3 regions of the Blautia sp. aa_0143 genome follow, and region 1 is predicted to be linked to each of the others. Evidence: riboswitches for the same ligand, from Rfam matches in the RefSeq annotation. Region 1 holds a riboswitch; each other region holds the start of a gene.
The links. Region 1 has a riboswitch for cobalamin ahead of EAI83_RS02750 (sirohydrochlorin cobaltochelatase). Riboswitches for the same ligand answer to the same signal wherever they lie in the genome.
Positions count from the first base shown of each region.

Region 2: another riboswitch for cobalamin. It lies ahead of EAI83_RS09210 (ABC transporter permease); the one in region 1 lies ahead of EAI83_RS02750 (sirohydrochlorin cobaltochelatase).
Region 3: another riboswitch for cobalamin. It lies ahead of nikB (nickel ABC transporter permease); the one in region 1 lies ahead of EAI83_RS02750 (sirohydrochlorin cobaltochelatase).

Region 1 is NZ_RCXU01000004.1:39,053-49,096, forward strand. It holds gene EAI83_RS02740 (ABC transporter substrate-binding protein) at 1-360, opposite strand, end outside; gene EAI83_RS02745 (hypothetical protein) at 357-1,256, opposite strand; gene EAI83_RS02750 (sirohydrochlorin cobaltochelatase) at 1,378-2,670, opposite strand; cobalamin riboswitch at 2,833-3,007, opposite strand; gene EAI83_RS02755 (NAD(P)/FAD-dependent oxidoreductase) at 3,396-4,775, opposite strand; gene EAI83_RS02760 (DNA internalization-related competence protein ComEC/Rec2) at 4,898-7,177, opposite strand; gene EAI83_RS02765 (GerMN domain-containing protein) at 7,222-8,169, opposite strand; gene EAI83_RS02770 (sensor histidine kinase) at 8,180-9,610, opposite strand; gene EAI83_RS02775 (response regulator transcription factor) at 9,614-10,044, opposite strand, start outside.
Region 2 is NZ_RCXU01000015.1:35,583-45,626, reverse strand. It holds gene EAI83_RS09230 (nickel ABC transporter substrate-binding protein) at 1-59, opposite strand, end outside; gene EAI83_RS09225 (oligopeptide/dipeptide ABC transporter ATP-binding protein) at 89-1,027, opposite strand; gene EAI83_RS09220 (ABC transporter ATP-binding protein) at 1,037-1,828, opposite strand; gene nikC (nickel transporter permease) at 1,809-2,672, opposite strand; gene EAI83_RS09210 (ABC transporter permease) at 2,688-3,617, opposite strand; cobalamin riboswitch at 3,754-3,927, opposite strand; gene EAI83_RS09205 (MATE family efflux transporter) at 4,075-5,433, opposite strand; gene EAI83_RS09200 (ABC-2 transporter permease) at 5,589-6,263, opposite strand; gene EAI83_RS09195 (ABC transporter ATP-binding protein) at 6,260-7,108, opposite strand; gene EAI83_RS09190 (GntR family transcriptional regulator) at 7,111-7,485, opposite strand; partial or broken gene EAI83_RS09185 (methionine--tRNA ligase subunit beta) at 7,653-7,772, opposite strand; gene EAI83_RS17540 (PDDEXK nuclease domain-containing protein) at 7,820-9,772, opposite strand; gene mobQ (MobQ family relaxase) at 9,810-10,044, opposite strand, start outside.
Region 3 is NZ_RCXU01000021.1:57,606-67,649, forward strand. It holds gene lepB (signal peptidase I) at 1-313, shown strand, start outside; gene EAI83_RS11875 (Holliday junction resolvase RecU) at 326-859, shown strand; gene hisZ (ATP phosphoribosyltransferase regulatory subunit) at 970-2,091, shown strand; gene hisG (ATP phosphoribosyltransferase) at 2,091-2,729, shown strand; gene hisD (histidinol dehydrogenase) at 2,780-4,090, shown strand; gene hisB (imidazoleglycerol-phosphate dehydratase HisB) at 4,090-4,677, shown strand; gene hisIE (bifunctional phosphoribosyl-AMP cyclohydrolase/phosphoribosyl-ATP diphosphatase HisIE) at 4,696-5,976, shown strand; gene EAI83_RS11905 (M14 family metallopeptidase) at 6,148-7,107, shown strand; cobalamin riboswitch at 7,392-7,580, shown strand; gene nikB (nickel ABC transporter permease) at 7,765-8,703, shown strand; gene nikC (nickel transporter permease) at 8,704-9,534, shown strand; gene EAI83_RS11920 (ABC transporter substrate-binding protein) at 9,593-10,044, shown strand, end outside.

The sequences.
Region 1 (10,044 bases):
AAGCTTGATGCTGTCAATCCCGTCGATAGCGCGGAAAAGATCCATGGCCGAGGTTGCTACCAGATAGATATTGTTTATGGGCTGCTGCAGAACCGCAATGTCAGGATCCAGCCCCTCCGGTGCTTTCTTGCCTTCGGGAACTACAAGAAACTGTCCTTCCTGATCAATGGTGAGCAGCGCATAGCCATCGTTGTAGTAATCCACATTAAATTCCTTTGCGTAGGAAAGCTCCATACTGTGATCAAAGGTAAGGCCTGGAATATCCGCAGGCTTATGTTCTGTCTCTGCTGCCTGCACTGCAAAAGCACACCCCAGGATCAGGGTCAGCGTCAGAAATATGTATGAAATTATTTTTTTCATTTTTCTTCCTTTTTCATGCTCGAAGAATCAAAATTCAGGGTATACTCAATCTCGTGAGGAGTACTCATGGCTACAGTATCTGCAGTCACTTCCATTTCTGCGTCAAAGACTGTGACCGGGATCTCAAATGTGGAGTTTCCGTCTTTGTTCACCGGCTCATATTTTTCGCCGTCCACGATCATGTAATCATAATTCGGACTGCTCCAGATGATGGTTGCCGTAGCTTCTTTGTCCTTGATCTCTACTTTAGCTGGAGATTCTACAGATGCTCTTCCTGTTCCGCCTGTAAGGGTTACATCCGTCTCATAGGTTCCGTCCTCCAGCTTCAGCTCTTCCGGTTTTTTCCCTTCGGATTTTTTGTCGTCAGAGGTTTTTACAGGATTCTTTACGCTGACTTTATGGTCGTACCATTTGCCTTTTTCTCCCAGGATCGCCACGTTAAATTCCTCACCAATGGCCGGTACCGGGATATCAAATCCGTAAACCTCCTCTGTATAACCATCGCTGTACTTCACTGTATCTGTGGTCGGCTCAATGATCTCTGCTCCGTCCTTCTGGGCATCCTCGGCAGTTCCCGCAAACAGGTTAACGATCTTCTTGGAAACCAGACTTACGTGGATGGTCATTTTACCATCTTTGACCGTGAGCTCTCCTTTTTTGTCATTGGCCTCATTTACATGAAACATGCTGCTGTCTGTACCAAACTCTGCTGTATAAACGCCATCTTCCAGGGTATCTGCTTTGGCTGCATCTGTATCCTTTTCTTCGGAAGCTTCTGCTTCCTCACCGGACTCTGTTTTTGTTTCATCTGTTTTTGCCATCGCAGGCACAGAGCCCAGCACCAGGACTGATGCACTTGCCATTGCAAGAATTAAGTTTACATAGCGTTTTTTCATGATAATCTTCTCCCTTCCATAGATACAGCAATCTGCCCGGAAAACAGTCTTCCTGATCTTTCCGGGCAGTTACATTGATTTCTTATAGGTATCTGAACTCACTCAGATATTTTTATATTTATTATTCTGCGGACTCCTCAGCAGAATCAGCCTCTGTATCTGCTGCTGCATCAGAATCTGCGGACTCCTCAGTGCTTCCCAGAGAATCGATGGCTGCCTTTGTATGCTCTACATAAAGCTTCTCAACTGCTTCGATTCTTCCAAGACCCTCGATCTGGCAGTCAACCTTATCGAAGTTTCCGGATGCTACAAACTGGCTCTTCCAGGAATCCTCCTCATCACCGGCCATATCGTTATTTGCATGGTCTCCGGCAACAACCATCAGCGGACGAAGAACAACGTTCTTGTATCCTGCTTCTTTTACCTTCTCGATAACCTTGTCGCAGGCTGTATCTTCCGGCTTACCCTCTACAGTACCGATGAATGCGTTCTTCAATCCAAGGTTTTCCATCTGTGTCTGCATCTGATCGTATGTAACGTTAGCTGTATGAGATGTTCCATGTCCCATGAATACGAATGCTGTGCCAGCCTCAGCTGCTGCATCCATGCTGTCAAATCCGGCCTCTTTGCAAGCCGTATCTGTGATTGCCTGAGCAACGGCTTTCTTGTCATCATTGATCACAGTTGCATCGTCTCCAACCTCACCGAGCATTGGCTCTGCGATAGCTACAGACTCGAATTTATCTTTATAGCCATTGATCGCTTCTGTCATCTCATCGTACTCAGCACCATGCATCAGATGGGTAGGCTGTACAACCAGATTCTTAACACCATTCTCTACTGCACGGTCAAGAGCCTGCTGCATGTTATCGATCACTTCATCATCTCTTGCCTCTACATGGTTGATGATGATCTGTGCTGTAAATGCTCTTCTTACAGACCAGTCCGGATAAGCTTCTGCAAGAGCATCCTCGATTCCCTTGACATCCTCTGCACGGCTGTCATTGAAGGAAGTACCAAAGCTTACAACAAGAAGTTCATTCTCACCGATCTCATCCTGGTTACGCGGATCGTCCTTGGAAGCATCTCCTGTGTCACGTCCGAAATAATCCGGATCTGCATTCTCACCCTCTACCAGTTCTTTCTGAGCATCTGTCAGAGCATCCCATGCTTCTTTGGCTGCCTTGCAGTCCTCATCTGTTGTGTCGTTTCTTTCCTGTACATAGATCTTGTCGATCAGAGCTGCTACATTATCTGCTGCTTCCTGATCTGCATCAGAAGCCTCTGTGGTATCAGCTGCCTCAGCGTTCTCTTCTGTAGCAGAATCCTCTGCTGCCATTGCTGTTGTAGCCGCACCCATAGAGCATGTCATGGAAACTGCGAGCATCAGAGCTAACATTGTTTTTCTTTTCATTTCTCATTGTCCTCTTTTCATGTATTTCCAGAATACTGATATGTACAAAAAAGCAGCAGCTCTCTGCGGCCGCCTGCTCACACATGATTCTCTGCGCAATACAAATACATAAAAAGAAGTTCTGTATTGTTATGGAGAATACCGATTCGTAAACCGCGAATCCCTGAATCTCACAATAAGGCAGTTCTCCTGACTTGGTTCCACGCTGCTTTCCCTTCCCGGTCTCCCAGTGGTTATAAAAGCAGCTCCCCTTTCACAGTGACGGTATCGTTCCGGATTCTCACCGGATTCTCTTTTGCACATCCGACTGGATGCAACCTTATCATTATAACATTTGCACATATTTTCTTTTACCTGGTTATCTAACTTTTACCACAAACTCATAAATTTGTCAAGATTGATGTCAGACGATTCACGATTTTCTGTGATCTTCACTCACAAAAAATACCTCGCGAATTATTACCAGTGAACAGTAACCGGTTTTCTCCCTGTATCTGTCAGTTATTATCAGAATACTTTCTCCAATATTCATGCATATCCTGCATAAAAAACAGCCCCTTTCTGTCATCACCCTGATATCAGAAATGGACTGTCTTACACTGGATATTCGCAATCCGCTTCGCTACTTGCTCATAACAGATAAACTGCTCTGCAGTTTATCTAGTCAAGCGGATATTCGCAATCCGCTTTGCTACTTGCTCATAACAGATAAACTGCTCTGCAGTTTATCTGTTAAAATACTCCTGCTCCAGGTATCTGGCTACGTAGACTCCGCTGGCAGATGCATGGGACAGAGAATGGGTCACGCCGCTACAGTCTCCGATAACAAAGAGACCCTTGTGGCAGGTTTCCAGATTTTCGTCGATCTCGACCTCCATGTTGTAGAATTTAACCTCAACGCCATAAAGCAAAGTATCATCATCTGCGGTTCCCGGTGCGATCTTATCCAGAGCATAGATCATCTCGATGATGCCATCTAGGATACGTTTCGGCATAACAAGGCTTAAATCTCCCGGTGTCGCAGAAAGTGTAGGTGTTACGAAACTTTCCTCAATACGGGCTTTTGTGCTTCGTCTTCCGCGGATCAGATCTCCAAACCGCTGTACCATAACACCACCGCCAAGCATATTGGAAAGTCTTGCAATGCTCTCACCGTATCCGTTGCTGTCATGGAACGGCTCTGAGAAATGCTTGGATACCAGAAGGGCAAAGTTTGTATTGTTGGTATGCTTTGCCGGATCTTCGTAGCTGTGACCGTTTACTGTGATGATACCGTTGGTATTTTCATTCACGACAACACCTCGCGGGTTCATGCAGAAGGTACGGACCATATCCTCAAACTTCTCAGTTCTGTAAACGATCTTGCTCTCATAAAGCTCATCTGTCAGACGGCTGAAAACCTCTGCCGGAAGCTCCACACGGACTCCGATGTCCACACGGTTGGAAAGAGTCGGGATCTTAAGCTCTGTACATACCGTCTCCATCCATTTACTTCCGCTTCGTCCTGCGGAGATGATACAGTAAGTTCCCTCGTAACGCTCATCTCCTACAAAAACTGCATAACCGTCTTCAGTTTTTTCTACTTTGTCAACAGATGCGTCAAAATAGAAGTCCACATGGTCTTTCATTTTTTCATAGAGGTTCTGAAGTACCACATAGTTGATATCTGTTCCCAGATGGCGGACTGATGCATCCAGAAGATGCAGGCCGTTCTGAAGGCAGAGCTTACGGATCTCGCTGTTTGTGGTAGAATAAAGTTTGGTTCCCTCACCGCCATGCATCAGGTTCAGTTTATCTACATATTCCATCAGCTCTGTAGCTGTATCCTTGCCGATATGCTGGTACAGAGTTCCGCCAAACTGATTGGTGATATTGTATTTTCCGTCGGAGAAAGCGCCTGCACCGCCAAATCCCTTCATGATCGCACAGGTTTTGCAGTGGATACAGGATTTTACTTTCTTTCCGTCGATGGGACATTTTCTTTTTTCCAGAGGATGACCAGCTTCAAAAACCGCGATCTTTTTCTCCGGATCATTATTCATCAGTTCATAGGCCGCAAAGATTCCACCGGGACCTGCTCCTACGATCAGTACATCATATTTCATAAATAAAAACTCCTTATCTTGTATTGCACATTTTCAGTGCTTTGTTTTTGCACAAACCCTGTCTATTCTACAATAAACGTGTTCAAAAGTCACCGTTTTTTTTCGGTTTTGGAAAAAAATCCTCAATCCTTCCGGAACCTTCCGATCTTAAGCTTTCTTCCATCTGTTTCCACGGTAATAGCACCGTTTTTCATGGTGTATTCCACCTGACTTCCGGCCTCTTTAAGCCGCTCTACGGTTTCCGGTGACGGATGTCCGTAGGTGTTGGTGAGCGAACAGGAAATGATCGCCACTTCCGGCTTTATTTTCTCAAGAAATGCTTCTGTGGTAGAATAACGGGAACCGTGATGTCCCACCTTCAGACAGTCAACATCCTCAAGCCCCCCGGCTGCCAGAAGCTTTTTCTCCGTATCTGCACCGATATCTCCGGTAAAAAGCATCTGAAAATCTCCAAAAGACAACTCCATCACCATAGCTTCCTCATTCACATCTTTTCCTGTGGCATTTTTCTCCGGCCACAGAACAGAAAAAGATACTTTGCCGCAAGGCAATTCATCCCCTTTTACTGCTGTCACGACCTTAACTCCGGCTGTTTTTGCTGCCTCTGCAAGCTCCCTCCACGCATCTGGTCTTTCCGCCCAGGCAGGCAGGATCAGATATCCGGCCCGGATGGTTGTAAGACCTTTTCCCATATATTCCAGAAGCTCCTTCACACCGTTGATATGATCCTGATCTGTATGGGAAATAAAAATCCCATCCAGCCAGGAAATCCCCTGACTTTTCAATGCCGGCAAAAGGCAGTATCTTCCAAGATCCGACTGGCTGCTGCTTCCTCCGTCAATCAGAAAATGGTGATCCTCCGGGGTCTCCACAAGAATACCGTCACCTTGTCCTACATCCAGGCAGATCACCTTCAGACTTCCTGCTGGATGATATCCCAGTATCAGGATTCCGACTGCCAGAAAAATACCGGCTGTTATCCGGATAGCATATAGCTTCCAACAACCTGCTTCCGCCCGCTCCTCTGATAACTCCGTTTCCTCACTGACTGCTTTTTTCTTCCGGAGCTGTTCTTTTATATACTGTCCCATAAACAGGACTATTATCAAAAAGCCATAATATACCACAATCTGCCATATTTCCGGCTCCCCTCCGATCCAAGTACTCCATCCTGATCTTCCTGCCAGACTGCAGAGATATTCATAAAAAAGCAGCAGTACCCTTGCCGGCAGGATTACCAGTTTTGCCGCAGGAATACTGAGAATTCCCAGCAGCAGCGCCACCATTCCTCCAGTCAGCACTACCCCCACACTTGGAAGCACCAACAGATTCAGGATAAATCCGGCAATAGAGACTTCTCCGAAAAACTTCAGCATCACCGGCAGAGTCACAAGCTGAAGAGCTATAGGACTTACCAGTGCCTTTGTCCATTTTTTCTCCTCCGCTTCTGCAAGGGCACAGATCTTTTCCGCAGCGAGCCCCATTCCCAGAACACAGCCAAAGGACAGAAGAAATCCACTGTCCAGGAGATAGGCCGGAGATTCCACAAGGATCATCATGGCAGTTACGGAAAGAGCACTCATCATATCATAGATCCGTCCGGTGATCCTGGCTCCCATGGCGATCAAAAACATAGTTACTGCACGCATGGTGGAAACACTCCCTCCGGTCATGATCCCATACTGCAGCATCACTCCCAGAGAAAAAATCCCGGCAGGCCAGATCCCCAGTCCCATCTTCTTTAGAAGGTTGTAAAGCCCCATTCCCAGAATACTGATATGAAGTCCGCTGATGGCAAGGATATGTATGATTCCGGCCAGCTGATAGCGCATCTGTGTTTCCGGATCCAGTTCCTGTTTGTCTCCAAGCGTCATGGCACAAAAAACAGGTGCATCTTTTCCTGCAGCTTCCTTCAGGATCTGTCTGCAGCTTTCTTTTATCTCCAAAAGGAGCTGCCTGTAGCCGGAATACACTGCTGTTTTCTTTTGGAGCACAGCGTTCTTCATAAAATAATAAATATGACGACAGGCGTAATACTGTTGGCTGTCAAAGCCCCCCGGATTCGCAGGACCTTCCACTCTTTTCAGCGTTCCCTTGACCAGGATCCGCATTCCCGGTTTCAGATCTTCTTCTTTTTTGAGAAATATTCTTACATTTTCAATTGGAAATTTTTTTGACTGATGGATAAGATATGTTTTTTTCAGATAAACAGACTGGGAAAATTCTGTGTTTTCATACTGTTCCACCTCCCCGCAGATTATGGAACCAGGGTGCGCTTCGATCTGCTCCTGCACATTTAACGGAAGGGGATTCCCCCTGATCAGAGGAATCCCCATAAGCTCCAGTGCGCCAAGACTCAGCACCATAAGAAAACACAAAAGACACATCGGCCTTTTCGCCATAAATGTTCTCCCGTTTTCTGATATTTTGAAATGTTTTATTTTTTCTATTCTTTTTTAGCCTTTGTGTGTGCCAGCAGGCTGTCGTTCCATTCATAGAACTTATAAAGCTGCATATTCTGGCCAAAGGTCACTTCCTTGTTTCCTTCGATGGAAATCTCAACTTTGTCCACATCCGTTGCCGCGATCAGCGTATTTACCACCGAATACACGGCAATCTGTTCCGAAACATCCAGAGCATAATCCTGAAATACGGAATTATAATCCACATAGCAGATTCCGTTTGCTCTCGTCAGGGAAAGTACCTCTGAATTCTCCGGTATTGTAGGATAATGTCCTTTTTCCAGCGGACCTCTTGCAAGCTGCTCCAGAACCACCGTAGCCTTCGGAAGATTTCGTCTGTAGCGGACACTTCTCTGTTCCGCTACCAGTTTATCTCCGTTTTTATTTGTGAAATACAAAGTAAAGGTGTCATAGCTGTACACATCCCCATCGGACCCGGAAAACTCCACAAAGGTGTCGTTGTTCATGGCTCCCACTTCTTCACCCCTGGTATCTGTCAGCGGCTTTTTACCCACATAGATCTCCACAGAATCCACTCCTGGAACCTGTAAAAAAATCTTCACTATACCTGCTCGCACCAGAAGTTCTCTGGTACGTGACATTTTATCATAGGCCTCATTGAATTCTACATTCAGGACTCCATCCTGTATGGAATAAGAAGAAATCTTTACTCCATCCGGAAAAAGTGAGATTCCGTCTTCCCGGGTCTCACGGTTATTCAGACTCTCGGAAAAATTGCGCAGCATCACTTCTGTTGTTTCCTTCTCCGGAGTATATTTTTCTTCTTTCAGTCTCGTTTCATCGCTGTTGATATAATAAAATCTATACTGCTGTTCTTCGTTTTTATTTCTTCCCGACAAACCTATGAAAGCAACCAGACCAAGAAGGATGCAGGCAGCGGCCACACAGATGATCAAAATCGTTTTTTTCATGCTGTACCTCCTAGGACGGAATATAGGACAGCGGGATCTTCACGGTAAATGTGGTTCCCTCGCCCTCTTTGCTGGATACCTTGATGACCCCATGATGCATGGCTATAGAACTTCTTGTAATAGCAAGTCCAAGGCCGGTTCCGCCGATCTCTCTGGAATGGGATTTATCCACACGATAAAAACGCTCAAAGATCCGTTCAATGGAATCTTCCGGTATTCCCAGGCCGGAATCTGCAACCGTCACATAGAAATCCTTATGATCCGCATCCAGTGTTACGCGGACCCATCCCTCATCTACATTGTATTTGATACCATTTTCGACCAGGTTACTGATGGCAAGGGTAAATTTCACCTCATCCACATCTGCGGTTACCGGTCGGAACGAATCCAGGATCAGGTCAATCCTTCTCTGATCTGCAATAGGACGGAGACGCTTCAGAATATTCTCCAGCAGCTCATTGATATTCATATTGCTGATATTCATATCTGCTGCTTTTTTGTCCATTTTTACCAGGGAGAGCAGATCGGTGATGATCTTGTTCTCTCTGTCAATCTCTTCTGTGATATCAGAAAGAAATTCCTGATACAGTTCCTCCGGAACCCCCTGCTGTCCTACCAGCGAATCCGCCAGAACCTTCATTGAAGTCATAGGTGTCTTCAGCTCATGAGACACATTGGATACAAACTCCTGTCTGGATTCATCCAACGTCTTCATTCTGGAAAGCATCTTGTTAAATGCATCTGTGATCAAAGCTGTCTCTGTATAATCCGGTACCGAGATCTCCTCATTCTGATATCCGTCTGTAAGGTCCTCGATTGCTTTCGTTACCCTGGCAAATGGCTTCACCAGGATCGTGGAAAGAATATAACCCAGAAAAATGGCCAGCACTACAATGATACCGATGATCAGAATCCCTTTCTGCTCCAGTTCATGGATGGTTGCTGTCACCTCACTGGAAGATGCCATGATCATCATGGCACCCTGCACCTGTTTTACATCCGGACTTTTTACCGGAACTGCCAGGATCAGCTTCTGGCTGTCAGAATCATATTGGTAGGCATCTTCTCCTTTAAAACAGTTCAATACTTTCTGGGAAACCAGAGTCCTGCCCTCATCCACGCCATAGGTATCCTTGATGATCCTGAAATCCCTGTCTACAATGAGAATCCTGCCACCATAGCTGTTGGACAGTAATTCCAGCTTGCTGTTCACCGTCTGAGAGCTGGTGTCATTCAGATAATTCTCCTTGATCAACAGGTCGCACATGATGTCACAGATGTTCTCCATGCTCTGCACACGGTTGGCAATGGCACGATCTTCATAGTTGGCAATAACCATTTCCGTTACGATGACACTCGGTACGATTCCCAGTATGATCAGGATGATCAGAATACGAAAGCGGAGACTTTTGAAAAATTTGCCGTTCTTTTTGAACTTCACAGGTTATGCCTGGAAATAGTAGCCCACACCCCATTTGGTGTGTACATATTTCGGCTCACTGGGATTGGCCTCGATCTTTTCTCTCAGGCGGCGGATATGTACATCTACGGTACGGACATCTCCCGGATATTCATAGCCCCATACGATATTCAGAAGATTTTCTCTGCTGTATACCTTGTTCGGATTGAATACCAGCAGTTCCAGCACATCAAATTCCTTGGCTGTGAGGTTGATCTCTTTTCCGGAGATAAATACGCGGCGTCCTTCGCAGTCCAGCTTCAGTTCTCCGACTTCCACAGTCTTGGCCTTCTCCTGCTTGTCCTGTTTGCTGCCTGCACGGCGGATGATCGCCTTGATGCGGGCTTTGACTTCCAGGATGTTGAAAGGCTTGGTGACATAATCATCAGCTCCGTATTCCAGACCCAGGATCTTAT
Region 2 (10,044 bases), on a different contig from region 1:
AGTAAAGTTGCCGCCACCATGCTCAATACTATCAATTTTGCTACACGTCTTTTCTTCATTTCTTCCTCTCCTTTGTTTGTTTTATATTTTACAGCATATGACATGCCGCAAAATGTCCTGTTTCAATTTCTGTCAATTCCGGTATATGCTCTCTGCATATATTTGTACATCTTCTGCACCGGTTCTGATATGGGCAGCCCTGTTCCGGAATGGTATCTGAAAATATTTTCTTTTCCTGCGATCCGATTCTTCGCATTTTCGGTTCTTTTACCGGAATAGAATCAAACAGATCTTTTGTATAAGGATGTACGGCAGTCTCCTTTAAGCTGTCCGTATGATCAATAAACTCGACCACGCGTCCCTGATACATAATAGCCACCTCTTTGCAGAGATATGGAACGTTGGACAGATCGTGAGTGATCAGTAAATAGGTCATCTCATATTTTTCCTGCAGCTCATTTAACAGATGCAGGATCTGCTTTCGTATGGAATAATCCAGACTGGATACCGGTTCATCACAGATCACAAGTTCCGGTCTTAATACCAATGCTCTCGCAATATTAGCTCTCTGACACTGACCTCCTGAAATCTGTCCAACATAACGGTTTCGGATATCCGGATCAAGCCCCGTCTGGATCAAAGCCTCCTTTACTCGCTCTTCATACTCACCCTCTTGCAGTTTTTCATGTAATTTCAAAATTTCCAGAATATTTTCTCCAATGGTATAACCGGGATCAAATACCCCGCTGCTGCTTTGAAAGACCATCTGAAGATTCTTGCGATATGGACGAAACTGCTTTTCAGACAAATCCTGCATTTCCTGTCCCTGAAACCAGAATTTTCCATCTGTAGGTTTCTCCAGGCCGGCGATCAGCTTTCCGAATGTAGTTTTACCACTTCCACTTTCACCGATCAGGGCCATGGATGATCCTGCATGGATTTCCAGACTTACATCATCCACTGCCTTCACAATTTTTTTCTTGCCATAATATTTTTTTAAATGTTCTGTCTTTAGTAACGTACTCATACTTTTCCCCTATAAAACTGCATCCAACAGTTTTTTTGTATATGAATGCTGCGGATGATAAAAGATCTCTTCAACCGTTCCGTTTTCCACTATTTCGCCGTCTTTCATGATCGAAACATCATCTGCGATCTCTGCCACCACACCCAGATCATGCGTAATAAATAACACGCCCAGATTTTCTTTCCTGGATAGCTGATAGATTTCTTCCAGGATCTGCTTCTGTACGGTTACATCCAAGGCTGTCGTCGGCTCATCTGCGATCAGATAATCCGGTTTCATGGACATGGCAATGGCGATCATAACACGTTGGCACATACCACCAGACAATTCGTAAGGTTTTTTCTTCATCAGTTCTTCCGGATCACGCAGATTCATCATCCGCAGACTTTCCAACGCTGCTTCCCTTGCCTGTTTTTTGCTCATTCTGCGATGTTTTCTCAGTCCTTCCAGAAGCAGTTGTTCAACTGTAAAGAGCGGATCGAGAGCAGCGGTCGGATCCTGAAAGATCATTCCGATCCTGTCTCCGTATAACTGTCGTTTTTCTTTTCCTGATAACTTCAGAAGACTCTTTTCGTTCAGTGTCACATCTCCGGATATCACCTTTCCATTTCCTGCAAGCAGATTCATGATCGTCAGAGAGGTAACTGACTTGCCGCTTCCGCTTTCTCCCACCAGAGCATGGATCCTTCCGCGTTTTACTTCCAGGCTGACATCTTTTACTGCATGAACCATTCCGTGAGAAGTCTGAAACTCCACATGTAGTCTTTTTACCTTTAGAACATCATTTTTGGGCTGTTCCATTCTGTATTCCCTCCCCCAGATAATTAAATGCCAGAACAATGATCATGATCAGTATGCCCGGATAAAACATCAGTCTTGGATAAGTCTGAATATAACTTCTACTGTCACTGAGCATGATCCCCCATTCCGGTGTCGGTGCCTGCACACCAAGGCCGATAAAGGAAAAACCGGCAATTGACAGAATGATCGAACCGATTTCCATTGTTGCCAGTGCGATTACAGATGGCAGGATATTTCTCAATACATGCCTAAATATGATCCTTGCGTGGCCGCAGCCGCCGGCTTTTAGTGCGGTCATATAATTTTTATTTTTTTCCTGAAGTGTCAATGCTCGGGCAAGCCTTGCATATTCTGCCCAGGATACGACCGATAAGGACAGGATCAGATGAGCGCCGCTGGCTCCTACGGTTCCTGCAATGGCAAGTGCCACAATAAAGACCGGCATAGCCATAAATACATCAATGATCCTCATAATTATGGAATCGATTTTTCCACCTACATATCCGGCAAACAGTCCGATCGGCACCCCGACACATACGGTGATCAGAAGCACCGTAAAGCTATAGCTCAGTGAATACCGGCTGCCCCAGAGAAGTCTTGATAAAATACATCGTCCCAGCTGATCAGTACCTAAAGGATATGCCGCCGACGGATTCTTTAATTTTATCGAAACATCCACAAGCAGTGGATCATGCGGCGCCAGTACAGGTGCAAAAATAGCTGCCAATGCAAAAATTATGACCACCATCAATCCTATTTTTGTTTTCGGTGACCGGAATACCTGTTTCCAGTACAGATTCTGGATCATGCTTTTTTCTGTTTTCTGCTTTCTTCTGCTTCCCATTCTATGATCTCTCCTTTACTTTAACTGGATTCGCCGGTCAATCGCAGAATAGGCGATATCCACAAGAAAATTTAATACTACAATGCCAACAGCCAGAATAAAGATAAAACATTGCAGCACCGGAGTGTCTTTTGAGATCACGGATTTCAATGCCAGATTTCCGATTCCCTGAATTGAAAAAATACTTTCTATCACAGCTGAGCCACAGAAAAAACCGATCACAATTGATACCAGACGTGTAAGCACAGGAATCAGGATATTTTTCAGACCATGACGCAAAATTACATTTACAGATGACAATCCCTTAGCTCTGCTGGCACGTATGTAATCCTGCTTCAGCACCTGTATCATATTGGTACGGATCAATCTCGTCATAATTCCAAAGAAACTGATATCCATGGCAAATGCCGCAAGAATCGGGATGCCTCCGGCATCTCCTCCGATCACGGAAATCACTTTTAGCTTTACTCCAAATATATAGAGCAGCATCAGACCGATCCAGAAAGACGGCATAGATACACTGAGGGACGACAAAATGCGAATGACTTTATCCAGAACTCTGTTTTCATAAATTGCCGACAAAATTCCAAGAGGGACTGATACGATCATCAACAATAAAAACGAAGTAACTGCCAGTTTAAATGTCTGTGGAAAATATCTTTTTAATTCCTCAAAAGCCGGTTTTCTGGTAGAATATGATTTTCCAAAATCGCCATGAAGTGCCTGATCCAGCCATTTCCCGTATTGTACCAGCACCGGCTGATCCAGTCCTTCCTCATGCCGTACTTCTTCTACCTGCTCCGGTGACGGATGCTCATATTTTTTCTCCGCCAGCACTCTGGCAGCATCACCTGCCGATATAAAACTCAGCATAAAAATAATAAATGTAACCGCCAGCACTACCGGAATCATAAATATAAAACGCTTTGCAATTACTTTTCCCATCTTCATCTCTCCTCATTTTTCATCTGTTTATTCGGTTAAAATAAAAAAAGCTGATATGATCCAGCATCATATCAGCACAAAAAACAAACCTCTACCTCAAGCAGAGCTTATTCCTTCTGTATCCCATCCGAATCAGAATTCTTCTGTCAAAAAGGCAAGTCTCCTGACTCCAGTTCTTCCTACTTACCATCTTCCCGGATCTCTCCAGTGATATTTTGGTTTTCGTCCCTGTCACAGTAGCGGTGGCTGTTCTGGCATTTCACCAGATTCCTTATTAAGTACTTTGTACACCCTTCTGACTATTCAATTTTCATAGTTGCAATGAATAAATATTATAATATCATACTTTTCTTTTTATATAAATAGTTTTTTGTCAAATATAAAATATCTGAACATTTCATAGTGAAACCCGGATATTTTCTGCCTGTATTATTATAAATCTCTTAAGTAAATAACATTATGTATGAACGGTGACTTCTTTATATTTCCGTATAATGATCATATAACTTACGAATAATAAAACAGCTGCACTGCTCCATGCACAGATCTCTGCATAGTATATTCCATCTTCACCGATCAGTTTTGGCAGCAGCAGCGCAACACTGACACGCATTATAAATTCTGCAATGCCGCTGGCAAGCGGAATCAAAGTATTACCCAGGCCCTGGATAGCGGAACGATACACATACAGCAGATACAGCACCCACAAAAAGACAGCCATGATAAACAAATACTTATATGCTATATCCAATACCTGTCGGGTCTGATCCGGTTCACCGGATACAAACAGGGACAGTACATTACGTCCAAACAGTACCATCATGCCGGAAATGAAAGCCGAAGTGAGCACTGCCATATAAGTGCCGCTGCGCACGCCTTTTCGAATCCTCTGGTATTTTTTTGCACCAAGATTCTGGCCCACATAGGTTGTAATAGCATATCCATATGAAACGGCAGCCATCTCCAAAACCCCATACAGCTTGTTCGATGCCGTAAATCCCGCCACAAACAGAAAACCAAATCCATTGATCACATACTGTACCACAAGTCCTCCCACGGAGATGATCACATTCTGTATCGCAAGAGGAACCGCCAGTTCCAAAAGCCGCAGGCTCATAGAGGGCTGCCTGTAAAAGTCCTTCTTTTCCAGGCGGATATCCGGGATTTTACGTAATACGATCAAACAGTACAAGGCAGAAAATCCCTGCGCGATAACGGTCGCCACTGCTGCTCCGGCTATACCCCAGCCAAAAACCGCCACAAATAACAAATCCAGTCCCACATTGATCACTGCTGCCACTGTCATTGCGATCAACGGAGATCTGCTGTTTCCAAGTGCCCGAAGGATCGCTGCAAATATATTATAAGCAGCTATGATCGGGATTCCTGCAAAGATCAGCCGCAAATATAGCATTGTCAGATCAATGACATTATCCGGTGTCTGTAAAAATAAAAGAACATGATAAACTGTACCTTCACTTACTGCGAGTACGACCACAGACAGTAATGCTGTCATGATATAGCTTTTCGCTACTGCACATTTCAGATTTTCCTTTTCCCTTGCTCCATAATACTGAGATACAAGAATAGAAAAACCCTGTGTGATACCTGTCATAATCCCCAACACCAGCCATACCAGCCAATCTCCGGCACCTACTGCCGCCAGTGCTTTAACTCCTACCACTTGTCCGACGATCATGGTGTCTGCCATTGTATAAAACTGCTGAAAAATATTTCCAAGCATCATTGGTATGGCAAAAGTTATGATCAGTTTTCCGGGAGATCCGGCAGTCATATCTTTTTCATTAGTTCCCATAAGAATCTCCTTTTCTTTTCATCCTTGACCGCTATTTTACAAGGGACTCTTACGAAACACAAGCCTATTTTTTCACAAAGTTTTTCTCATATTTTTGGTAGCTATTACATCTTTATAATCATTATTTTTAATGGATCATCTTTGCCACGCCTATCTTAAAACTCTTTCTTCTTCATGGCGCTCATACTATACTTATACGAAGCAAACCATATAAGCAGACTTAGCACAATGAGGGCAATCCCGATTTCAAGATCCCCTATTCCCCCTATCATATGCAGAATACTTTCTTTTAATCCCAAGTTAGTCTTCACAAAAGATCTAATTGTATAACAAATCGCAAAAATAATTAAAATTGCGATTGGCAGCACAATTCGCCCTTTCTCTCCTTCGAACCTTATCCTGATCGCGATCATAATTCCCGCAATTGCCTGAAACACAAAAAATGTGATCAACTCCATTGCCAGCATTTCCAGATCAAACACCTCTTCAGGATTTATGAGTACCATAATTCCTGCACAGATCATTCCAATGCACCATCCACATGCTGTCATGATAAAGGAAAAAATATATTTTTCTCTGACATATATTTTTTTATTTACGGGTAAAGAAAATAAATATGTGTAACCATGGCCATTTTCATCATAACTGATCGTATTACCTGAATATATCGCCAGAACAGATGGGATATACATTGCAATGAAAGCAGCTGCCTTTTTTCCTGTAAGTATAAAAAACAATGCTACAAACACTAACACCAAAAAAAGATTACCACCCTGTCGAAAAAACAATCGAAAATCCTTTTCCAAAAGCCCTCTGATTCCTTTCATCATCTTTCGCCTCCTGTCAACATCAGGATCACCTGATCGAGTGATCCGCTCTCTACTACGATTTCCGGATAATTTTCTATATAATACTGCTTCTCGTTCGTCAGACAGGCAACTCCAAAAAACTCTTTTTTCTCTTTCAAAAGATACCTTTTGTCCACTGCCTGATATTGTTCCTCACTGACCTTCAACACTGCATATTTTTCAAGAATCGTATCCATCGCTTCATGAAGTACAATCTTTCCTTTATGTATCACATAAATGTCATCACACAGATGTTCTAAGTCCGAAGAAATATGTGAGCTGATCAGGATACTTCTCTCCGGCTCTTCTTCCATATACTCTCTTAAAATATCCAGCATCCTTTCCCTCGCTCCGACATCAAGCCCTGCTGTCGGCTCATCCAGCATCAGGAATTCTGCCTGATGTGTCAATGCAACGATCAGATTCAGCTTTGCTTTCATTCCTGTTGAGTACTCTTTTATAAATTTATCCAACGGAATCTGATATTCTTCACACATCTGATGAAATTTTTCTGCTTCAAACTTTGGATATAATTTGGCAAGGACTGCCTCAACATCTTTCCCTTTCAAGTATCCACTGAATCCGGTTTCTGCCAGGACAACTCCCAGCTCTTCTTTCTCTTTTTCACTTAACTCTTCCGGTATTTTTCCCAGGATCTTTATCTCACCGGCATCATAAGAAATGAGTCCGAGCACTGCCTTGAACAAAGTACTCTTACCGGCTCCGTTCTCTCCAACCAGACCGGTGATTCTTCCTTTTTCTACATTTAACGAACAGTCTAACTGAAATTCACCGTAGCTTTTCTTTACTCCTTTGATCTCCAACATAATCATTCATCCTCCATGATGAGTTCAAACAACGAACGGATCTCTTCCTCTTTCATTCCGCAGCGCCTTCCCTTCTGAATTGCTGCTTCCAGATCCGCCTCAACCTCTTTCCTGCGCTCTTCTTCCATCAGCTGTGTATTCGAAGCCGCTACATACGTTCCTTTCCCATGAACTGTGACTGTCATGCCCTCTGCTTCCAGATTGTCATATGCTTTCTTCACAGTAAGTGCACTGATCTTCAGTTCCTTTGCCATTGTTCTCACGGACGGCAATATATCATTTTCTTTTAACTCTCCGGAGATGATCTGCGCCTTGATCTGCTCCATGATCTGTTCATAAATTGGTACCATCGATGTATTATTGATTATAATCTTCATATGTTCCCTCCTGTTGCAAACAGTATATAACAGTATAATACTGTTGTCAACTGTTATATACTGTTTTGCAGTAGTTGACTGCCGGGATATATTTTTTAGCACGAAAAAAGCACCTCTCGGTTTTCTGATTATTAACTCTGAGAAGTGCTCTTGTTTTATATCTAATTTTAGTACAGCTTTGCACCTGCCGGGATTCTGTCATCTACCATCAGAAGGTTCAGTCCTTCATGACCATCTTCCTCAGGTACTGCTGAGATCAGCATACCCTCGGAATCGATTCCCATCATGAAGGAATTCATTCTGATCAAATGCTCTTATTTTATTTCTTTTTAACTCATTCAATGTTAAAAGTATAGTTTTTGTTTCTGTCTTCATTATCCTGCTGCTGAAGATAAAACATTGCCTTTTGAGTTTCAATCTCCGCTTTCAGTTCTTCTTTTGTCGGCAGGTATAATTTGTACTTGGAAGCAAATAATTGTTCATTGCCATGCATAACAGAATAACGGGCAATATCATCATCTGTATCGGAACAAAGAACAATACCGATTGTTGGGTTATCGCCCTCACTACGTTTCAATTCATCATACATACGGATATACATATCCATCTGTCCTACATCTTGATGTGTTATCTTTTCTGTTTTCAGGTCGATGAGGACAAAGCATTTCAGTATGTAATTGTAAAACACAAGGTCGATATAATAGTCCTGTTTCTCCGTATGGATATGCTGCTGCCTTGCCACAAAAGCATATCCCTTTCCAAGCTCCATCAAAAATTTCTGCAAATTGGAAAGAATACTTTTCTCAAGGTCACTCTCTGTAAAATCTGTATTCTGCGAAAAGCCTAAAAACTCCGCAACTACCGGATTCTTGATAAACTCCAACTTATCATTCTGATACGGTGCAGTCAGTTCCTTCATTTCACTTTCTACAAGCTCTTTTTTCTGAGTTTTGAGCATACGGTAATAATACTGAGAAGAAATATTCCTCTGCAAAGTACGGACACTCCAAGTCTGTTTTGCGGCTTCTTTCTCATACCAGTCGCGAGCTGCCTTCTCTTTAACCTGTAATAATGTTGCATAATGCGACCAAGACAGTAACCCAACAGATTTTCCAGACGATGTCTGGAAAATTTCAGGATAGGTCTTATAGAAAGAATCCTCTGCTGTCTGGTAAATCACATTGAATGGCTCAATATCTTCCATGTTTGGAAACAACTTACGGTTCGTGCACGCTGCTGTCAGCATCATGGCAAAATAGGTTTTTCCCTCTCCCGGATTGCCCTGAATGATTGTTAGTTTTCCAAATGGAATATAAGGGAACCACAGCCATTCCACACTGGTCTGTTCAATATCTTTATAACATAACATCGGCACCAGTGCTTCTTTCTCCTGCATTTTCATTGTAACGGTTTCCTGTATCACTTTCTTTCTGTCAGCATTTTCGTCACAGAGAATTTCATTCCAGTCTTTTCTGGCAGGTTTCAACCGGATCACACGATATCCATCCGGAATTTCTCCTGCCAATTTTTCACAAGCTTCATTTCCTGCGTGATCATTATCCAGGCACAGGAAAACCGAAGTAATCTGAGGGCGTTCAGAAAGAAAAGTCATCAGTGCCACACTGGAGACTCCGCCCAGGCTCAGGTAGCTACGTTTCTTCCAGTCTTTTGGAAATAACTGGATAAATGACAGCAGATCAATGGCTGCTTCAAATACAAACAGTTGATTATCCTCTCCTCTGTGACAGAATCCATAAGATTTATCCGAACCAGCTACATCTCCCCGATATTTTATCCCGCCAGTTCCCCTGCAGTGCGCATATCTCGGAATACCGTCTGCATCTCTGCCGACAAATACAACATTATGGTGTTTCTTTTCTTCGTAAATATTCCCACCGGCAATCCATTCCTCCACCAGATCTTTCTCAAGCCTCCTGATTTCTGTCAGATATTTTATGACCGTCTCATTCGTTTCACTTTTCTCCGGTAACCGGAAGTCAGGTGACGGGGCGAGGCAGGACTTCTGCCTGCCTTCGCCTTCTTCATCGATCAACATCTTCACCGCTTCCGGAAATGTGGCATGATAAAATTCCATCACAAAATCCACCGGATAGCCACCCTTATTCTGGCTATGACGATACCAGCGATTTCCTGATACCGTTACACTGTCATGCTTTTTCCAACGGTATTCTCTGCCACTTTTTACCAACTGTTCTCCCCGTGCATTCAGAAAAGAAGCAAGATCTGTCTGGTTTGCTCTTGCGATCTGTTCTTCTGTATACTGCATTTTCATCATCCTTTCCCGTCTGTCCTGCAACAGATTTTTATAAACTTATCTCATTACTTCGTTTTTTCTTCATTTGTCGATTTTTCACTTTTTCTTCCTCAATCAGTTTCTGGTTCTCCGCCAGTCTGCCATGAATAGAAGATTTCTGTTTCGATTCCTGCTCCGGCATTTCTCTTTTTTCTTCTGAAAGCCCGGAAGTATCTGTTTCTGGCATTTCACGATCTCGCCTGGCAATATCAGCACATCTCTGTACCTTTTTCACAAAGGCAAGC
Region 3 (10,044 bases), on a different contig from region 1:
CAAATATCCGGATGATGAGTCCCAGCTGTTCATCAAACGTATCATCGGTCTTCCTGGAGATAAAGTAGAGATCAAAGATGGTAAAGTTTATATCAATGATTCAGAGACACCTCTGGATGATTCCTTTGTGTCGGAAACTCCTCTTGGAAGCTTCGGACCATACGAAGTACCGGAAAACTGTTACTTTATGATGGGCGACAACCGTAACAATTCCAAGGATTCCCGATACTGGCAGAATACATATGTACAGTTTGATCAGATCGTCGGAAAGGCGGAGATCCGTTATTTCCCATCCATCAAACTTCTAAATTAAAGGGCAGACTTTATGGCAACATGGAACAGCAGAGGACTTCGTGGTTCTACTCTGGAGGAACTTATCAATCGTACCAATGAGCAGTACAGGGAAAAGGGACTGGCCCTCATCCAGAAAATTCCGACGCCGATCACTCCGGTTAAAATGGATAAAACCTCCCGGCATATCACGCTGGCATATTTTGAACAGAAAAGTACCGTAGATTATATCGGAGCAGTACAGGGAATCCCTGTCTGCTTCGATGCAAAAGAATGTTGTGTAAAAACTTTTCCCCTTGCGAACATTCATCCTCATCAGGTATCATTTATGGATGAGTTTGAAAAGCAGAAGGGGATTGCTTTTTTTCTGATCTATTTCAGCGCAGATAATGTTTTTTATTATCTTACCCTTCGTAAGCTGAAGGAATTCTGGAAAAGGATGGAAGACGGCGGACGAAAAAGTTTTCGTCGGGAAGAGCTGGACGAGGAATTTTATCTTTCCGGAAAAAATGGATTTCTGGTTCCTTATCTGGAAGGGATCCAGAAAGATCTGCAATTACGGGATTGACTTTTGGAAAGGTTTCCTATATAATCAAATTTAAGTTTTTCTGTGGTAGCATGGTAGCGAATTAAAGTGGAACACAGAAAATCTCAAAACGTGTTACGGAGGAAATGAACATGCAGCGTATTTTTCATACACCTGAAGGTGTGCGGGACATTTATGGAGAGGAATGCAGCCGCAAAAAACGGCTCCAGAGGGAGCTCCACCAGGTGTTTTCAAGATATGGATATGAAGATATAGAAACACCGGGATTTGAGTATTTTGAAGTGTTCAGCAATGAAGTAGGAACGATCCCATCCAAGGATTTATATAAATTTTTTGACAGAGAGGGAAACACACTTGTCCTCAGACCTGACTTTACACCGTCTGTTTCCAGAGCATGTGCAACTTATTTTGATCCGGAAAAAGGACCTGTAAGACTTTGTTATACCGGAAATACATTTATCAACAATTCCAGTTACAGAGGTCAGATGAAGGAAAATACTCAGATGGGTGTTGAGCATATGGGAGATGATTCTGCAGCAGCAGATGCTGAGATCCTTGCTATGACCGTGGAGTGTCTGAAGGCAGCAGGACTTACCGAATTCCAGGTTAGCGTAGGCCAGGTAGATTATTATAAATCCCTGCTTGCAGAGGCAGATCTGGAGCCGGAGATAGAAGAGCATCTTCGTGAGCTGATCTCTCAGAAGAATTATTTTGGTGTGGAAGAACTTCTTAAGGGACAGAATTTAGGTGATAACCTTTCCAAGGCTTTTGCTGAACTGCCTCAGATGTTCGGTTCAGCAGAAGTGCTGGAAAAAGCAAAAAAACTCACCTCCAATCCGGAAGCACTTTCTGCAGTAAAACGACTGGAAGAAATTTATGAGATCCTGAAAGTATACGGCTGTGAGAAATACATTGCTTTTGATTTTGGAATGCTCAGTAAGTTCCGTTATTATACAGGGATCATTTTCCAGGCTTATACATATAGAACCGGTGAACCCCTGATCAAGGGCGGACGCTACAACGAATTGATGAAGCATTTCGGAAAACCGGCTTCTTCCATTGGATTTGCCATTGTGGTCGATAACCTGATGCTCGCGCTTTCCAGACAGAAGCTGGCTGTTCCGGCTGGCGATAAAACCATTGTGATCACCTATGATCCGGGAAATCTGAAAAAAGCGATCCAGGAAGCAATGGCGCTTCGAAATAAAGGTAAAAAAGTGGCATTGTGCCCGGCAAAGGAGGAGCAGGACTGATGAGATATCTTACATTTGCCCTCACAAAAGGGCGTCTGGCCAGCAAAACACTGGATATGTTTGAGAAGATCGGTATTACATGTGAGGAGATGCGTGACAAAGATTCCCGAAAGCTGATCTTTACCAATGAGGAACTGAAGCTGAAGTTTTTCCTTGCAAAAGGTCCGGATGTGCCGACTTATGTAGAGTATGGTGCAGCAGATATCGGTATCGTAGGTAAGGATACCATTCTGGAAGAAGGAAGAAAGCTATATGAGGTTATGGATCTTGGATTTGGAGCATGCCGCATGTGCGTATGCGGCCCTGAAAGCGCCAGAGAAGTCCTGAATAACAATCAGCTGATCCGTGTAGCTACAAAATATCCAAATATTGCAAAGGATTACTTCTATAACAAAAAGCATCAGACTGTGGAGATCATTAAGCTGAACGGTTCCATCGAGCTTGCACCGATCGTAGGACTTTCCGAGGTTATCGTGGATATCGTGGAAACCGGAAGCACCCTTCGCGAGAATGGCCTGAAGGTGCTGGAAGAAGTCTGCCCGCTGTCTGCACGTATGGTAGTCAATCAGGTCAGCATGAAAATGGAAGATGAACGGATCCGCAAACTGATCACGGAACTTCGAGGTGTGATCAAATAAACTGAACAACAGATGAACCTCCAAAATACAGAAAGAAGGCAGAATTTATTATGCGTAAGGTAAAACTCACCAAAGAATCTACAAAAGATATTCTGGAAACTCTCTTAAAAAGAAGCCCTAATAATTATGGAAAATACGAGGATGCAGTAGCAAATATCCTTGCCAAAGTAAAAGCAGAGGGAGATACCGCGTTATTTGCATTTACCAGAGAATTTGATAAAGTCGAAGTGACAAAGGATACGATCCGTGTAACCCCTGAGGAGATCGAGGAAGCATACAAGCTGGTAGATCCTTCCCTGATCGATGTGATCAAAAAAGCATTGGTGAATATCCGCAGCTATCACGAAAAGCAACTTCAGAACAGCTGGTTCACAAGCACAACAGACGGAACCATGCTTGGTCAGAAGGTAACCGCTCTGAACTGTGTAGGTGTTTACGTTCCCGGTGGAAAGGCTGTATATCCGTCTTCCGTGCTTATGAATATCGTTCCTGCAAAAGTTGCCGGTGTTGACCGTATTGTAATGACAACACCTCCTGGAAAAGACGGAAAAGTAAATCCAAGCACACTTGTTGCTGCCAACGAAGCCGGAGCAGATGAAATCTATAAAGTGGGTGGTGCACAGGCCATCGGAGCACTTGCATATGGAACCGAGAGTATTCCAAAGGTTGACAAGATCGTAGGACCCGGAAATATTTTTGTTGCGCTTGCAAAAAAGGCAGTTTATGGATACGTAAGCATTGATTCTATTGCCGGCCCAAGCGAGATCCTCGTTCTTGCAGATGAGACTGCAAATCCTCGTTATATTGCAGCAGATCTTCTTTCTCAGGCAGAACATGATGAGATGGCATCTGCGATCCTGATCACAACAAATGAGGAATTTGCAGATCAGGTAGATAAAGAAGTCAGAGGTTTTGTTGAGGTACTTTCCAGAAAAGCCATTATTGAGAAATCCCTGGAGAACTTTGGTTATATCCTGATCGCAGAAGATATGGACGAGGCCATTGAGGCTGCCAATGAAATTGCTTCTGAGCATATGGAGATCGTCACAAAGAATCCTTTTGAAGATATGATGAAGGTACGAAATGCAGGTGCGATCTTTATCGGAGAGCACAGCTCTGAACCCCTTGGAGATTATTTTGCAGGACCAAACCACGTACTTCCTACCAATGGAACCGCCAAATTTTTCTCCGCACTTTCTGTAGATGATTTTATCAAAAAATCCAGTATTGTATATTATTCCAGGGAAGCACTCCGAAAGATCCACAAGGACATTATCCAGTTTGCCACATCGGAACAGCTGACTGCACACGCAAATTCCATTGCAGTCCGTTTTGAGGAAGAGGACAAGGAGAACGAATAATGGCAAGAGAAGCACTGATCGAAAGAAACACAAAAGAAACGCAGATACGTCTGCAGCTGAATATTGATGGAACAGGAAGTTCCGATATTGATACAGGCATTGGCTTTTTTGACCATATGCTGGACGGTTTTACGCGCCATGGACTGTATGATCTTACGCTGAGAGTCCACGGTGATCTGAATGTAGATGATCATCACACCATTGAAGATACAGGGATCGTCCTTGGAAACGCTATCCGTGAGGCAGTTGGCGACAAAAAAGGGATCAAACGTTACGGCAGCTGTATCCTTCCTATGGATGAAGTGCTTGTGCTCTGCGCAGTAGATCTTTCCGGAAGACCTTATCTCGGATGGGATGCAGAGTTTTCTACGGAAAAAATAGGAGATATGGCTACAGAGATGGTAAAGGAATTCTTTTATGCAGTATCCTATTCCGCAGCAATGAATCTTCACATCAAGGTTCTTTCCGGAGGAAACAGCCATCATGTGGCAGAGGCCATGTTTAAAAGCTTTGCGAAAGCCCTTGATGCAGCCACACAGTACGATTCCCGGATCACAGACGTGCTTTCTACCAAGGGAAGCCTCTGATACAGAAGGAGACCACTTATGAACAAACAGTTGATCCCATGCCTTTATCTTCATTCAGAAAAGGCGGTAACCGGATTTGGACAGAGAAATCTTTTCGGAGACGGAAATGTAGAAACACTTGCAAAATTTTACGGTGACAATGGGGCAGATGAGCTTCTGGTATTTGACTTTTCTTCCACAGATGCAGAGCATGACCGTGCGATCGGAAAAATCCGTGATATCTGTCAGGTATCTGAGATCCCGGTGATCGCAGCGGGAAATATCAAACGTATGGAAGATGTAAAAAAGCTGATCTATGCGGGATGTGCCAAAGTTGTACTGAATTTTTCGAAAGAGAATAATATCAAGCTTCTGGAAGAAGTATCCCGGCGCTTTGGAAAAGAGCGTATGATGATCAGCATCTCTGATCTGAGAGAATTCACAGAAAATCAGGATCTGATCGAAACATATGCAGACACTGTTCTGGCTTTGGACACTGTCGAAAATGAAATTGCAGAGATTTCTCAGATTTCCATTGTTCTTCATACCGATGAAAACAGATCTGAGAGCGTTCTGGAGCTTTTAGGAGAACCAGCTGTGTCCGGACTTTGCGGTGCTTATGTAAGCAGTCTTGAAAATGATCTGCATACATTTAAGGAAACCTGCGAAGAAGCCGGAATTCCGGTAAACACATATAAAAGTAATATTGCATGGTCGGACTTTAAATTAAACAGTGACGGAATGGTTCCGGTTATTGTCCAGGATTACCGGACGGATGAAGTACTGATGCTGGCCTATATGAATGAGCTTGCTTTTAACACAACATTGAAGCTTGGAAAAATGACATACTGGAGTCGCAGCCGGAATGAGCTCTGGACCAAAGGTCTGACATCCGGCCACGTACAGTATGTAAAGTCTCTTACCATTGACTGTGATAATGATACGATCCTTGCCAAAGTGGAGCAGGTGGGCGCAGCCTGCCATACAGGAAACCGTACTTGTTTCTTCAAACCGCTGATGAAAAAGGAGTACGATGATACCAATCCTCTTCACGTGTTCCAGAATGTGTATGATGTGATCACTGACCGAAAAGAACATCCAAAGGAAGGTTCCTATACCAATTATCTTTTTGATAAAGGAATCGACAAGATTTTGAAAAAAGTCGGTGAAGAATGCACAGAGATCGTCATTGCAGCCAAAAATCCGGATAAAGAAGAGATTAAATACGAAATTTCAGATTTTCTTTATCATATGATGGTACTCATGGTGGAAAAAGGAGTCAGCTGGGAAGAAATCACCAAAGAATTGGTAAAAAGATAAATTATATATCATTCAGGAAAAAAGCTTTTGTACGTCGGATCAGAATGAACGGTTACGAAAGCTTTTTTCTGTTTTCCCGGAATCTTAAAAGAATATGTACAATTTCGGTTAGGCATGATATACTTATCGTCAAAAGTGCGGAAATATAAAAAAGGAAAAGGGAAACAACCAATGATCAAAATTGATGACTGGGTGATTGAAAAAGGAGAGAAGGCACAGGGGAAAATTAAGATCACAGGATACGGCATAGCAATGCCGGCAACTGTGATATGCGGAGTGAAAGACGGACCGACGATACTGATCACAGCGGGAATACACAGTGCGGAGTATGTAGGAATCCAGGCGGCAATGGAACTTGCAAAAGAATTTCAACCGGAAGAACTAAAGGGAAATGTGATCATCGTTCCACTGGTCAATGTCAGTGGCTTTGAGCATCGCACCATGAGTCTAGTCTATGAGGATGGCAAGAACCTGAACCGCGTTTTCCCCGGAGATCCTGAGGGAACAGCTGCAGATCGTATTGCCTATGCTATAGTGACAAAGCTTTTTTCCATAGCAGATTATTATATCGACCTGCATAGCGGAGATGGGTTCGAACAGCTTCATCCCTATGTTTATTATGTAGGGGTTGTAGATGAAAAGACAGCAGAGAAATCATTACATATGGCACGGCATATCGGCGTAAAATATGTGGTCCGTTCCACAACTGCCACAGGTGGCGCCTACAATTATGCTTCTTCTCTTGGAATTCCAAGTATTCTTATCGAAAGAGGCGGACACAGCTACTGGACCTGGGAGGAAGTAGAACAGGATAAAAGAGACGTCCGTCACCTTGTTTTTCATCTCCAGGGAAAGAAATGTCATGGTCTGAAGCATTACCGTCAGATGCTTCTGGAAAATGTAGTCTATGAATATGCGCCGTATACCGGATGCTGGTATCCGTCCAAGAAGCCTGGAGAATACTTTTTTAAGGGGGAAGAACTGGGTGAACTGAGAGATTACTATGGGAATTTACTTTACACCTCTATTGCAACTGAAAACGGAGTCGTACTTTATCAGACAGCCAGTCTGAACATTATTGAAGACGGACCAATGATCGCATATGCAGCGATCACGGAGACTCTGACCTGATAGTAAACAACCTTTTCAGAACGCTTCTGTCTGAAATCATATTGAAACAGTAAGAAAACCGGGTTTTACCATTTGCTATTCTATTTGTAAAAATAGTGAGGTAAAATCCGTGTTTTTTTAGCAGATTAGATAAATCCAATTGTCAAATCCCCCATGGGGGATATATACAATTCAAGCATCTTTAACAAAATTTATGAGTTTTCTAAAAATATAACATTTTTCCATAGACATAAACTATAGTTTTATCATATAATGTTTCAGTAATTTGACAGCATTTGCTGATTTTCACATCAGCCGTTGTAAGTTCTGAGAGGATTAATAGGGAAACCGGTGTAAATCCGGTACGATCCCGTCACTGTAAGGGGAAATCCTCAGACAAAGTACCACTGGTCGAGTGCGTGAGAAATAGACCGGGAAGGTGTCTGAGGGTAAGGATCCTAAGTCAGGAGACCTGCTTGCAATTGTTTTAAAATGATTCTTACGGAAGATAGGAAGCATATTTATTTTGTGTGCCCGTATTTCGTCACGGGCTTTTTTCGTGCAAATTTTCTAAAATTCCATGCATATTCTGCATATTGAGAATCCAATAGTTTCTTTTATCTAACTAAATTAAAACGGCAATGTTAAAATCGCATCAAATGAGGAAAGGAGTAAAACGTGACAAAGAAACAAGTAGGAAAAAGATTTCTCCAGATCATCATTGTATTATTTGGAATCAGCTTTTTCACATTTGGACTGACCTACCTGTCACCTGGTGATCCTGCGGAGATCATGCTGACAGAGTGTGGTAATCTTCCTACACCAGAGCTTCTGGAACAGACAAGACATGAGCTTGGCCTTGATCAGCCCTTTCTCGTGCAGTATGGTTCCTGGCTGAAGGGTGTTGTTACAGGAGATATGGGACAGTCCTATTCTTTCAAAATGCCGGTAACAGATAAACTGGTATCCTGTTTCTGGCCGACGCTGAGGATGTCGTTGCTGGCACTTCTGATGATGGTCATTATTTCCATACCGCTTGGAATCCTGGCCGCTGTATATCAGAACAAATTCCCGGATTATTTTGTGAGAGGAATTACCTTTGTGGGAGTATCTGTTCCAAGCTTCTGGCTGGGCCTGATCCTTCTCAGCATCTTTGGTGTTCAGCTTCGCTGGATCAATGTTGCAGGAGGCAGTACGGATTTTAAATCCATGATCCTCCCGGCGCTGACTCTTGCACTTGCCATGTCTGCAAAATATACCAGACAGGTAAGAAGTGCAGTGCTGGAGGAACTTCATCAGGATTATGTCACAGGTGCAAGAATGCGTGGAATCAAGGAAAGCGTCATTCTCTGGAAACACGTCCTTCCTAATGTTATGCTTCCGCTGGTAACGCTGTTGGGACTTTCCCTTGGAAGTCTTCTGGGAGGTACTGCAGTTGTAGAGATCATTTACAACTGGCCTGGAATGGGAAATATGGCAGTAAAGGCGATTTCCTGTCGTGACTATCCTCTTGTACAGGGCTATGTACTTTGGATCGCGATCCTGTACATGTGCATCAACCTGCTTGTGGATCTGTCCTATACTTATCTCGATCCAAGACTTAAGGAGGATAGATAATTGAAAAAGGTATTACGAACATTCAAAGAAAATAAACAGTTCACTCTTTTCTTCATTCTGGGTCTCGTGGTGATCGGAATTGCGATCTTTGCGCCGCAGCTCTCACCATATGATCCACTGAATGCAGTTATGACCGAATCACTGCAGGAGCCAAGCTCCGCTCATCCGTTCGGAACGGATAAGCTTGGACGAGATCTTCTTTCCCGTGTTATCTTCGGAACAAGAACCTCTCTGATCATGACCTTATGTCTGGTTGCAGTGATCTTTGTCATCGGTACATTTTTAGGAGTTATTGCCGGATATTTCGGCGGCGTTGTGGATGCAGTGATCATGCGTATCGCAGATATGATGATCTCCTTCCCTGGGCTTGTACTGGCCATTGCCATTGCCGGTATGCTTGGACCAAACTTGGTCAATGCCGTTATTTCCATTGCGGCTGTAAGCTGGACAAAATATGCCCGTCTTGCACGAAGTATGGTCTTGAAAGTCAAGAAGAGTCTTTACATAGAGGCAGCTATAGTAAACGGAACAAAGACCTGGAAAATTCTTCTTGTACACATTCTTCCCAACATGGTAACCCAGATGGTGGTAACTGCGGCAGCAGATATCGGAACTATGATGCTGGAGCTGGCTTCCCTTTCATTCCTGGGATTTGGTGCAACTGCGCCGACACCGGAGTGGGGACTGATGCTGAATGAAGGAAGAACCTACATGGCAAAGGCGCCATGGCTTATGATCTACCCTGGTATCGCTATCGTAATCTGTGTTGTTGTTTTCAACATGCTTGGAGACAGCATCCGTGATGTACTGGATCCGCGCCAGGATCAATAAAACAACTCTGTAACAAACCAACACCATATGATCAGTATATTATCTTTAGGAGGATGAAATGAGAAATAATGTAGTTAAAAAAGTGCTGGCTGCTACACTTGCATGTATGATGACCCTTTCAATGGCAACAGTGGCTCAGGCAAAAGGTGACAAAAAAAGTGATAAGGAGATCACCATCGGAGTAACAAGCTTTGCAGATACACTGGAGCCGACAGAGCAGTATTTCAGCTGGGTTGTATCCCGTTATGCGATCGGCGAGTGCCTTACAAAATTCGATGAGAACGGTGAGATCGTTCCATGTCTTGCGGAAGAGTGGGAAAACAGTGACGATGGAAAAACATGGACCTTCAAGATCCGTGAGGGCGTAAAATTCTCCAACGGTGACGATATGACACCGGAAATGGTAAAAGCCTCCATCGAACGTACCGCTGAAAAGAGTGACCGTGTTCCGGAATTCTTTGATCTCGACAGCCTCGAAGTTGACGGACAGAACCTGATCTTCCATCTGAA